DNA from 4 places in the Lysinibacillus sp. FSL M8-0216 genome. Region 1 is predicted to be linked to each of the others. Evidence: riboswitches for the same ligand, from Rfam matches in the RefSeq annotation. Region 1 holds a riboswitch; each other region holds the start of a gene.

What was found. A riboswitch is a leader RNA that binds a small molecule or an ion and turns the genes downstream of it on or off. The one in region 1 is predicted to bind cobalamin.
Region 2: another riboswitch for cobalamin. It lies ahead of MKX57_RS06425 (glutaredoxin); the one in region 1 lies ahead of MKX57_RS02505 (ABC transporter substrate-binding protein).
Region 3: another riboswitch for cobalamin. It lies ahead of mmgD (citrate synthase); the one in region 1 lies ahead of MKX57_RS02505 (ABC transporter substrate-binding protein).
Region 4: another riboswitch for cobalamin. It lies ahead of nikA (nickel ABC transporter substrate-binding protein); the one in region 1 lies ahead of MKX57_RS02505 (ABC transporter substrate-binding protein).

Annotation. Positions count from the first base shown of each region.
Region 1 covers NZ_CP152007.1:521,498-524,681, reverse strand. Annotated here, with positions in the region: gene MKX57_RS02510 (iron ABC transporter permease) at 1-803, opposite strand, end outside; gene MKX57_RS02505 (ABC transporter substrate-binding protein) at 800-1,771, opposite strand; cobalamin riboswitch at 1,915-2,098, opposite strand; gene MKX57_RS02500 (acyl-CoA dehydrogenase family protein) at 2,158-3,184, opposite strand, start outside.
Region 2 covers NZ_CP152007.1:1,367,120-1,370,303, forward strand. Annotated here, with positions in the region: gene MKX57_RS06420 (NAD(P)/FAD-dependent oxidoreductase) at 203-1,108, shown strand; cobalamin riboswitch at 1,734-1,912, shown strand; gene MKX57_RS06425 (glutaredoxin) at 2,029-2,253, shown strand; gene nrdI (class Ib ribonucleoside-diphosphate reductase assembly flavoprotein NrdI) at 2,250-2,609, shown strand; gene nrdE (class 1b ribonucleoside-diphosphate reductase subunit alpha) at 2,606-3,184, shown strand, end outside.
Region 3 covers NZ_CP152007.1:2,534,341-2,537,524, forward strand. Annotated here, with positions in the region: gene MKX57_RS12375 (bifunctional 2-methylcitrate dehydratase/aconitate hydratase) at 1-102, opposite strand, end outside; gene mmgD (citrate synthase) at 201-1,322, opposite strand; cobalamin riboswitch at 1,512-1,707, opposite strand; gene MKX57_RS12385 (NUDIX hydrolase) at 1,939-2,424, shown strand; gene MKX57_RS12390 (dipeptide/oligopeptide/nickel ABC transporter ATP-binding protein) at 2,472-3,184, opposite strand, start outside.
Region 4 covers NZ_CP152007.1:2,540,034-2,543,217, forward strand. Annotated here, with positions in the region: gene nikB (nickel ABC transporter permease) at 1-139, opposite strand, end outside; gene nikA (nickel ABC transporter substrate-binding protein) at 211-1,830, opposite strand; cobalamin riboswitch at 1,975-2,168, opposite strand; gene metE (5-methyltetrahydropteroyltriglutamate--homocysteine S-methyltransferase) at 2,299-3,184, opposite strand, start outside.

The DNA of each region.
Region 1 (3,184 bases):
ATCATTCTTGTCATATGTGGTACAACTAACCCTACAAAGCCAATTGTGCCTGAAACAGCAACTGCTGCTCCAGTTAGCATGGAGCCACCTACTAAAATCAAATACTTACTTTTCTTTACATTGACACCTAAATGCTTCGCTCTTTCTTCCCCATATAACAGAACATTAAGCTCACGTCTCTGAGTCCACAGCATAAGGGAACCAACAATGACAAATGGAATAATCATTTGAACATATGGCCAACCACGCATAGAAACAGAACCGAGTAGCCAGCCGATTACTTGGCGTAGCTCCTCTCCCGATAAAGCAATCATTAACGAGATTAACGATCCTAAAAATGAACTAAAGATAACTCCTGTTAAAATCAGTGTTTCCATCTTTAAAGAACGGTCTACTACTCTAGCAAAGCTCATCACAATCACCATTGTAATAATTGCGCCTATCATGCTAAAGGTAGGTAAGGCATACAAGCCTACAACAGGTATAGAAATATTAAAAAAAATTGTCATGACTGCGCCGACAGAAGCACCAGATGAAATACCTAATGTATATGGATCTGCTAATGGATTTTTGAGCAAGCCTTGGAAAGCCGCTCCCGCAATGGCGAGAGAAGCTCCTACTAGCCCCGCTAAAAGCACACGGGGCAACCGAATTTTCCAAAAGATATTGGCAGCTGTTTCATCAACTGACTGATTCCACAGCACTTCTATCGGAATATGAACAGAGCCTATAGCTACGCCACACCAGATGCTAATGATAAGAAGCGTACATGTTAATACATAGGCTGTTGCTATTTTTTTCACTTAAATACCTCAGGGTAGATAGCTTTTGCTAATTCCTCAAGGCCATCCGCTAAACGTGGTCCCTGACGGCTTGTTGTGCTTTCATCTACTTGCACAATAGCATTATTTTTTACTGCATTAATTGTATCGAAACCAGCACGCTTTGGTATTTTTGTTAAAATATCAGGTACATAACTATATGTCACCACGATGACATCTGGATTTTTTGTGATAATTTTTTCTGCACCAATTTCATACCAATTATCACCGTCTGCTGCTACATTTTTTGCATGGATCATCTCCAGCATTGCGTTCATAAATGTGCCTTGACCAGCTGTATAAATATTAGGTTCATCAGAGGCTTCTACAAAAACGTTCTTAGGTTCAACGTCGTTCACTTTCCCCTGAACCTCTTCCACTTTCGCCTTCATGTCAGCAATGATTTTTTCAGCTTCTGGTAATTTCCCTGTAGCACGCCCAAGCTGTTCAATCGTTGTATAGGTTTCATTAAAATCTTGGGCATTTTTTACAACAAATACTTTCACGCCCGCAGATTCTAGCTGTGCTATGGCTGATTCCGAAAGAGACATGCTAGATTCATGTGCAAAAACGATATCTGGCTTTAAGGCAATAATTTGTTCAATATTGTACTCCATGCCACCAACCTTATCCTTTTCAACTACCTCTGGTGGATAATCGTCGTTGTCTGTAACCCCTACGATTTCATCCTTTAAACCTAGGCCAAACAATATTTCTGTATTACTTGGAATAAGTGACACTATTTTCTTAGGAGGAGCCTCTAGTGTAATATCCTTCCCAATAGCATCCGTTATAGTCATAGGGAATGTTGCTTCTTCCGCCTTAGATGTTTCTTGTTGTGTTTGCTCTTCTGTAGGTGTGGAATTGTCTTTTTGCGCCTCTTGTCCACAAGCTGCTAGCAACCCTATCGTTAAAAATGCCGATACCCCTATTTTCCAAAATTTCTTCATGTGAATCCTCCTTCGTTGATTTGTGCGTTCATGTGTTAGAAGTATTCCTCCATCAAAATAAGACCCCTCATCTTCGAATGATGAGGGGTCAAAATCGCACCAAAAAACTGATACAAAATCCACCATCCTATCCTCGTAGGCTGTCATGTCTATGCTATAAAGGCAGGTCTCCTGGCTTGTGCTCAGTACGTTTTTTCAAGCCTTCCCGAAATCTTCAGTGGCATCATTTGAAAAAACTCACACTTACAGTGGCGGGACCGCATCGGAATTACACCGATTTCCCTTTTCACTTTACTTAAGTAAAGAACCTTTATAATATTCAGTTGATTTTATTATACATGAAATTAAAAAAAGTCGCCTCTATATCAAGGCGACTCCAAAGGTTATTAGACGATTTCAGCAAAATACTGTACGGTTTTCATCGGAGCACCGATCGTTCGTAATGACCAAGTTTGCTCTAAATAAACATCCGCTAGTTTATCATATTTCCCACCAAACTTTTGTGCCCACTCAACGGCTATGACACTTTCATATAATTGAGCCATTTTTTTGGCAACATCCTTTGCTTCAAACGTTTTTGTCGCTTCATCGAGAGTACTAAAAATTTGTAAGGTTGCCGATAGTTTAGTCAATTGCTCTTGAACGATTTTCACTAATGAATGGTCTGTTAATACTTCTAATCGCTTGCTCATCACTTGAACAAACAATTCATGTGCCCTGTATTTATCCACTAAGCGAATAAGCTCCAAAGCTAGTATATTAGCCGTACCCTCCCATACCGTCAGCACTTGCGCATCTCTCAGTAAGCGTGGTGTTACAAAGTCCTCAATATAGCCATTCCCGCCATGTAGCTCAATTGCTTCACTTGCATAATGGACCGCCTGCTCTGCCGTTTCCTTTTTCATAATGGCAATATATAAACGGTTCATGATGATGTCTTGCTCTGTTCCCTGACCACCTGTCACTTTATCGTATAATTGAATAAGATCAAAAATCGTGGCTACTTCTACATGCAGCTTAGCGGCATATTTACCCAATGTATCCTGGATCATAGGATACTGTGTTAAAGGTTTACCAAAGGTATATCGATTTGACACATAATGCTTCGCCTCTAAGAAGCCACGGCGCATAATACCAATGGATGCCACAGCATTACAAATTCTTGATAAATTAAGCGCCTCCAGCATATAATAAATCCCTTTATTTTGATCACCAACTACATAAGCGAGTGCTCCATCAAACTCAACCTCACCAGATGGAACGGCTTTCACACCTAATTTATCTTTTAGTCGTCGAATACGAAGTTGGTTAGCCGATCCATCTTCATTACGCCATGGAACTGCAAATAGAGTTAATCCTTTAGAGCCTGCTTGTGCACCCTCTATTCGTGCCAATACCATTGCAACCCCACAC
Region 2 (3,184 bases), 850 kb from region 1:
TTATAGATATGTTAAGTCCTTAATAGAGTGATTAGACCCAACCAACTAAACTTTATCCTTTTTTATTGAGATCAATGACTCATATATAATTGGCTTAACAAATGGAATGAAAAAGATATCATACATATAATTAGCGATGTCTTTTGTCTTAATTACAGATATTAAAGGTCTGTAATATATTGTGATATGGAGGGAAATAATGATGAATCAATACGATTGTATGATTATAGGTGGAGGCCCTGCTGGGTTAAGTGCTGCCTTAACATTAGGAAGAGCGCGCAGAAAGGTTGCACTAGTTGATAATGGAACAAATCGAAATCGTGTAACTCAGGAGTCACATGGTTTTTTAACAAGAGATGGGATAAAGCCACAAGAATTTAAGAATCTCGCAAGTAAAGATATAGAATCTTATACTTCTATAACAATGATGGATCAAACCGTCATAGAAATAATTAAAGATGATATAACTGGTTTATTTCTAGTCAATACTTCGGAAAATAAAACTTATGTAACTGAAAAAATACTGTTAGCTACTGGAATACAAGAGGAATTTCCACTCCCGCAAATCAGACAATATTATGGTAAAAGTTTGTTTAGCTGTCCATATTGCGATGGTTGGGAGCTGCGAGACAAGCCATTGGCTATCATTGCAGAAAACGAGGAGCATATTAGTCATATGACGAAATTGGTTTTTAATTGGTCACAGGATTTAATTGTTTTTACGAATGGTCATCAACTTTCCAAGAAGATTCAAAATGATTTTGAACAAAAGAAAATTAAGGCGTATACAAATACTATTAAAGATTTACATGGGGATGATGGTAACTTATCTAGTGTTGAATTAGAAACAGGTGACAATATTTTAAGAGCGGGGGGTTTTGTTGTGCCAAGTTTTTATCGTCCCAATAAATTTGCTAAACAGCTAAATTGTCAAGTTGATGAAAACGGAACAATTATGACTGATGGTGCTGGACGAACAACTGCGGCTGGAATATATATTGCTGGTGAAACGGAAAAGGGTGGTCCCTCTTCTTTAATGATTGCAGCTGCGGAAGGCTTTAAGGCTGCTTCAAGCATAAACATGGATATAACAATAGAAAGATTTTAAATTTATGGTTAGCTGATGAGTCATATAAAATTCATCAGCTATTTTGAATATGACTAGTCAAGCTGGCGGAGAATGAACTTGGATATGTTATACTATAAATAAATATAGAATAACTAGAAAAGGTACATATTCATTGTAAATTAGTTGAAAAGTGTAGAACCGTTGGTTGCCTCTCACCTGTATGTTGAGCACATTTTAGTAGTCTTCGTAATGTTATGACGACTACTAAAATGTGTCATCATCGTAAGAGAGGAGTCCTACTTTAGACTAGTACAATAAAAAATCTACGAAGATAGGATGGATAGAGTAGGATGCGAGATTTACATCATACTCATAGTTTTAGACATAATTGCATCTTTACTGTAAAGGAAGATGCCTTTTTTATGTATAAAATTACTAGGGTGGCTACGTTTTTAGGTAAATAAGCGACTATTATTTTTGTTCCTATTTTTTAATAAAATAATGCTATCGCATTCGTGGTTATATTTTTAGTTGATTATAATTTAGTTCGTTCTTACAAGGTGATGTCAGAAAATATGAATAGTCTCAAATTGATGAACTTTTATTTCTCGATTTACTTTTTATATAAAGGATGGTACACTTAAAACTATCGAAAAACAATATATTGTGTTCGTTTTGTGTAGGTACTACTACATGTAGTTTAATAGGGAAGTTCGGTACTATTCCGACGCTGTCCCCGCAACTGTGAAGCTGACGATGATTGTAACCACTGTGCATTCGCATGGGAAGGAAATCAGAGATTGAAGCAAAGCCAGGAGACCTGCCTATATAAAACAAATTTATCATTTCTTCGGGGATTAAGAGATGGGAACGTCAGTATTTTTAGTATGTTAACGTTTCCATTTAAGCTATCTCTCTAGAAGAGGTAGTTTTTTTATTTTATGAAAAGAGGGATTACTATGAAACTTTATACGAAAACAATCTGTCCAAAATGCCTTTGGGTAAAATCCGAATTACAACGAGCAGGACTTGAAGCTGAAATTGTTAATATTGATCACGATGAACAAGCTAAACAAACAATTATAGATGCAGGTTTTTTAAGTGTGCCTGTTTTAGAGGTAGATGAAACATTTATAGGTGAGGTTCAGGAAATTGTTTCTCGTATTGAGATGATTACACTATGATCGTTTACGCTAGTCGTACAGGAAATGTCCGTAATGTAGTATCTAAATTAAGGGCAGAATCTATTGAACTCTCTGAGGAATTAAGCTTGAATAAGCCTTATCTTTTAATTACATATACAGATGGCTTAGGTGACATTCCAGCAAAAGTGCAACGTTTTTTAGAGAAAAATAGAGATTTTTGTAAAGGAGTAGTTGCTAGTGGCAATAGTAACTTCGGACATCATGTCTTTGGCGCTGCTGGGGAAAAAATTGCTACTACCTATCATGTACCCTTAGTGAGGAAGTTAGATTTGCGTGGCAATCAAACAGATTATGAAGCAATACAAATGTTTTATGAAACGAGGGTAATGGGATGAAAACTTATTTAAAGCTTAATAATGACGTACTGAATCGTTATAGTACAACGGGACTACTAGAGCTAGAAAAGGACCGTGAGGCTACTCGCCGCTACTTTTTAGAATATGTCAACGTACGTTTACGTTATTTTATAGATATAGAGGAAAAAATCCGCTATTTAGTGGATGAGGGTTACTACGAGAAAGATTTTATCGACATGTACGAGATGGATTTTATAAAGATGCTGTACAAAAAAGCATATGATTATAATTTCCGCTTCCCATCATTTATGAGTGCAAGCAAATTTTATGACAGCTATGCTATGAAAAGTCGTGATGGTGAAGAAATCTTAGAAAAATATGAGGACCGTATTGTCATTATTGCCCTGTACTTAGCACAAGGAAACACTGTACTAGCAAAGAGTTCTGTTGAAGCGATGATGGAAGCCTATCAGCCTGCAACACCTACTGCATTAAATAGTGGGAAAAAAGCCCGTGGTGAATTAGTCAGTTGCTTTAAATTATCAATGGATGATTCTATGAATAGCATTGCTGAAAATATTGGTTATTGTTTAGAGCTATCACGCCTAGGCGGA
Region 3 (3,184 bases), 2.0 Mb from region 1:
CGTTTCGTAAGCTTCTTCGCTCGTAATCTTTGTGTTTAATACGTAATCCGCAATATCAACAAGAAGCTGGTCTGTCATCGTTTTTTCATTCGTTTTAATCATCTATATCTTCCTTTCAAGGTATGAATTTGATATACTAGTATGCTGATGGGCATTGGTCAGAATGTCCATCAGCTCTATGGCGAGTTGTTAAAACTTGATTATACCGACAATTCTTCAAGGTTATGACGCTCGCCTATATAATGAACACGAGGTCTAAATAATCGATTATTGTCATGTTGTTCGATCACATGTGCACATAAACCAATCGTTCGAGAGCCAAAGAAAATAGGCGTATATAATTCAATTGGTAAGCCCAGCATGTAGTACACTGGCGCAGCATAATAATCTAAATTTGGATACAAGCCTTTTTCCTCCACCATCACTTTTTCACCAGCTTCACACATGTGATATAAGCGGTCATCCCCTTGCTCCAAGCATAATTTATACAAAGCTTCTTTCATGATCTGCGCTCTTGGGTCCATTTTTTTCATATAGACACGATGGCCAAAGCCCATTATTTTCTCTTTATTTTTGAGCTTGTTTTTCAGCATCGCTTCAAAGCCTTCCACTGTCTTAGCTTCAAGCAGCATATACATGACTGCCTCGTTCGCCCCACCATGCAAATTTCCTTTCAATGATGCGACAGCACCAGTTAGAGCACCATACAGATCGGATTGTGTGGAGGCAATAACACGAGCAGCAAAGGTCGAATTCGGCATTTCATGTTCACTATATAAAACAAGTGATTGGTCAAAAATTTCCTCTTCTAATGGTGTTGGTTTTCTTCCAGTAATCATGTAATAAAAATTAGCACTATATGAAAGCTCACTATCCGGTTCTACTACCTCTTGACCATTTAATACACGGTAGCTATTCGCAACGATATTGGGCATTCCGCCTAAAAGTCGATATGCTCGTGTTACATTCTTTTCAGTCGAACGATCATTGATGTGCTGATCATACCCTGCTAACGCTGAAATTCCAGTTCTAAGGCCGTCCATAGCATGTGTCCCATTTGGTAATAAGTTGAAAATTTGAAAAAGCTCTTGTGGAACGTGATAGTTTTCTTTCAATTTATCTTGTAAGTCAGCTTGTTGCTCAGTAGTTGGTAGGTTTCCGTGCAATAATAAATGGACAATATCTAAATAGGAATATCGCTGAGATAGTTCAATCAAATCATAGCCCCGTATAACAATTTGGCTTCCTACTACGTCTAAGAAAGACAGTTTTGTTTCCGCAGCAATAACTCCATCAAGACCTGGTGAATACGTTAACTCCATGAATTACAACCCCTTTGTTTAATCATTCTTGTAAGCGTTACCATTCAAACTCGAAAGAACAACAAAAAAACAACTTCTACCCCTTTAGAAGTTGTTAATCTACAAAAGTATGACAGAACAAAAAACAGTGAACTTACATCCATTCACAATCACCATACAGTAGCTAACACCTCCCTATCCTCGTAGGTCAATTGATGCTTATTTAGCGGCAGGTCTCCTGACTTATCATCAACATTCCTATAACACCTTCCCGTTTTGATGAACAAAACAGTGGCCACGTTATGGAACTCCTACATACAGTTGCGGGACAGTGTTGGACTCACACCAACTTCCCTTTTAATCAAATGGAATCAAACCCATTTGAACCACCAAAATTTAGCATATTCAATTTGTCTTTTTACCTTAACATAGAGGTTTCCAAACAATCAATATAGGTAAAATTCAGAAAAGACTGATTATAAAAAGCTATTTTTCATTTTTGACGAACTATTCTGCATATTTAAGCATTATTTCGCTCAAAAAAAGATTGTTAATCAATCCCAATGAAGCTATATTTATGAAGTCTACTTTAAAAAAGCGAATTATTTTGCATAACGATGAAACGTGGAGTGACGGGATGGGCTATATAACAGAATTAAGAAAGCTTATCGGTAATAGACCGATTATAAGCGTCGGTTCGACAGTTCTTGTTGTTAATGATGATAAGAAGATACTCTTTCAACATCGTTCAGATTCGTTGGATTGGGGATTACCTGGCGGCTCAATGGAAATAAACGAAACATTAGAGCAGGTTGCTGCTCGTGAACTTTATGAGGAAACTGGACTCGTGGCTACAGAGTTTGATTTTATCGGTGTTTTTTCAGGACCTGATTATTACTACTGTTATCCGAATGGCGATGAAATCCATACAGTCATTCACCTGTATAGGGCTAAACATGTAAGGGGTGTATTGGAAATGAAAGATGGTGAGAGCTTAAGCCTCACTTATTTCAGTAAGGAAGAACTTCCGAATAATATGGAACAGAGGATGGTCGCTCTCTTAAACAACCTAGAGGGTAAAATATGGGGGTTCGAAAGCTCCTTTACGAAGCTTTCCAAATAACAATGTAAGAATTTTAATAAGGACTTTCTTCGCAAAGACATTCCAGTTCATTCTAAAGTATTCTTGTGAATTCTTTCGCGAGGGTGAGTGGGTAAAATCGCGTTGTATAGCTCAAGTGATGCGGAATGCTTAAATGGTTCACCTTTCATACTTTCCTCTACTAGCTGACCATTTTGCATGACAAGGATGCGATCTGAAATAAAGCGTGTAGCCTGTAGGTCATGAGAAATGAAAATGTATGCAAGTTGCAAATCCTTTTGTAGTGTCTGTAGTAATTGAATGATATGTTTTTGCAAAATCATATCTAAACTACTAATGGCTTCATCTAAAACAATTAATTTTGGGTGTAAGGCAAGCGCTCTTGCAATGTTAACACGCTGTTGTTGTCCTCCGCTAAGCTGGGAGGGATACTTTTCGGTAATAGATTTGTCTAACTCTACATGATCAAGTAATTCCTTTACCTTATAATGTCTCTCAGCTGAGCTATAATGCTCGAAATTTAGGTACGGTTCCTCTAAAATTTGAAAAATGGTCTGCTTTGGATTTAATGAATGATAGCTATTTTGAAAGACTGCTTGTAAATCTCTCCGTATCATTTTTTTTTGTTGGCTAGTGGCATCATAAAGATTAACCCCTTGAAATAGAATCTCACCGGCTGTTGGCCTTTCCATTCCTAATATAATTCGGCCCAATGTGCTTTTTCCTGAGCCACTTTGTCCAACAATCCCTAAGCATTCCCCCTCCTGAAGTGAAAATGATA
Region 4 (3,184 bases), 2.0 Mb from region 1:
TTGAGAGTCGAAGGATGACCTCTGCCGGTTCTATTGGTACGAAACGAATAAACACAAAGGTCAGAATAGATACGCCTACTAATACAAATGGTAGAGTGAGAATTCTTTTTACACAAAACATCCAAGTCGATTCGTACATGCCGTCACTTCCTATTTCATCCGATGATAAAAAGAGAGTTGCCCTATTTCGACACACTCTCTCTTTCATACTTAGTTTTCTTTATCCATTTGCGCATATGGAATGTCATACTCAGAAGCACGTGGTGCAAAATCCTTCATATATGGTTGATAAATAACATTATTTGTTTCGTACGATATTGGATAGAATAATGCTTGATCGTGGAACATTGTTAAAATATCCGAATATAGCTGCACGCGTTCCTCTTCATCGGTACCGACTAATAATTGATGTATGTTTGTATCGATCTCCTTAGCATTTGGTAAGCCTAATTTTGCTTCATATACACCACTAGCATTTGGCGTAGCTGATTCATTTGCAAAGCTATGTGGATCAGTCGGCGGTCCATTTGTTCGCCAGAAGTTAATATCAACCTGATCATCCATTAATTTTTGCAGACCAACCATAACATCTGCCCCTTCAATATTTAACTGTATCCCTATTTTTGCTAGCTCGCCTTGCATTAACTCCGCCATAGGTTTTTGAATGGCATCAGTAGCAATATAGATTAAATCTAATGTAAGGGGTTGACCATTTTTCGAACGAATTTTTTCACCCTTCTGTAGCGTCCAGCCCGCTTCATCTAGCAATTTCTTCGCTTTTTCAGGATTATATATAATGGGCGCTAAATCAATATTGGCATAAGGAATGGCATTCCAGAATAGCGTGTTTGCCACTTTTTCTGTACCATGTGTAATATTGTCTACCATTTGTTCTTTATTGATAGCATATTGAATAGCTTGTCGAACCTTTAGCTCAGCTAACGGTCCTGACTGAGTATTGAACAGTAATGCTTTCGTAGACAGCGGCTCAGATGTAGCTGTTTTATATTTGCCACTATCTCTTAAGTACGTATAGTTATATAAACTAATAATCCCTCGACCATAAATGACATCTAATTCTTCATTTTCAAAGGCTAACGAAAGGGATTCCGAATCTGGAATGATCTTAACCTTTATTTTATCTACGAGAGGTTTTTCACCCCAATAATGTTCGTTACGGCTAAATAATGCATATTCATCTTTTTTATAGTCTGTTAATACCCATGGTCCTGTGCCAATAGCTGATTGAATGGAATCATTTGTCGCATCACCGTCTGGAAAGCCATTATCCCCTAAAAAACGGAAAGGTCTGACAAAGGCTAATTCGTTTAACACAGGGTAATATGGTTCATCTAATTGCAAACGTATTGTTGATTCATCTACTTTGACGACCTCTTTAATATGGTTGACCATACCCATCCAAGAATGCATGTCACGATTCGCTAATACTGCATCAAAATTGCGAATCACATTATCAGCATTAAAGGCAGTCCCATCCGAATAGTTAACATCCTTGCGTAAATGAAACGTATAAGCAGTTTTATCCTCTGAGATGTCCCAGCTTTCTGCTAGCTTTGGTGTAATTGTGCCATCATCGTTATACGCCACTAAAGATTCATAAACCATGGCTTGAGCAGTCATCTGATTTGGTAAATATGTATGGGGATTTAATGGCCCTACATCTAATGGCCATCCAATCGTAATCATTTTTTCATCTGTTTGTTCTGTTGGTGCTGAATTTCCTTTGTCCTTTTCTGAGCTTGTACAACCTGCAAGAAAGCTCAAGGTCAAAACAAGCAGGAAAGGCAGTAAATACTTCGTCCATCTCATTTTTTGTCTCCTATCTCTATTCCCTGTTCATATCTACAAATTGAATAGAAAGAAGGCATAAAAAAACCTTATTCCACAAGAATAAGGACAGATAAACCTACAAATACGTAAGCTTCCATCCATCTCCCTATCTTTCGTAGATCATCAATGAATCTTCTTACAAGCAGGCATTCTGGCTTATGATTCATCATTTTGCTTCACCTTACCAAGAAAGAACTTAGTGGTAATCGAAACAAAACTCCTCATTTACAGCTGCGGGACAGCATGGGATTTACACCCATTTTCCTTTTAATTGAATGAAAAATACTTTCATTCAAACTTGTAATGCAATATTTGAAATTAGTAATAAACATAACATGCTGAAATGTTCACGTCAATTTTATTTTCTGAATATAATAAAACCTCTATACAAAAAGACCAGGTAGATGACCTGATCTTTCTTTAACTCCTTTTATTATATTGTTTTCGTTATCTTGATATAGATTCCTTCACCTCCTGACGCAATATTTTAGTAGCACCTACCATATTAGCTAAAGCCGCGATTGTTTCTGGCTCTTTCCTTGTTTTTAAGCCACAGTCAGGATTAACCCAAAATTGATGTTTGTCTAGAACTTGTAAACTATCTTTCATAATGGCTAACATTTCGCCTTCACTCGGCACACGTGGGCTATGAATATCGTAAACACCTAATCCGATTCCTTTTGTATAAGGATTTACTTGAAGGGAAGAAATTAGCTCTCCATGGCTACGTGATGTTTCAATAGAAATCACATCTGCATCTAGCGCGCTAATGGGTTCTATGAAATCGTTAAATTCGCAGTAACACATATGTGTATGAATTTGTGTTTCATCCTTAACACTTGATGTAGCAAGCTTGAAGGCATTGACCGCCCAGTCTAAGTAAGCCCCCCATTCTTCTTTACGAAGAGGTAACCCTTCACGGAGTGCTGGTTCATCCACTTGAATAATGGAGATGCCAGCCGCTTCTAGTGCTTCCACTTCCCTGCGAAGTGCTAATGCAATTTGATAAGCCACATCTTTTCGAGAAATATCATCGCGTACAAAGGACCAATTTAAAATGGTCACTGGCCCTGTCAGCATCCCTTTTACAAAGCGCTTCGTTAAGCTTTGGGCATACGCAGACTCTTTCACGGTAATGGCTGAAGACCATGCAACATCTCCATAAATAATTGGAGGCTTCACACAGCGAGAGCCATACGAAACAACCCATGCTTTTTCAGTAAAGGCAAAGCCCGTCAATTTCTCACCGAAATATTCAACCATGTCTGTCCGTTCAAATTCTCCATGAACTAGTACATCCATATCAAGATCCTCCTGCAAGTGAATCCAGCGC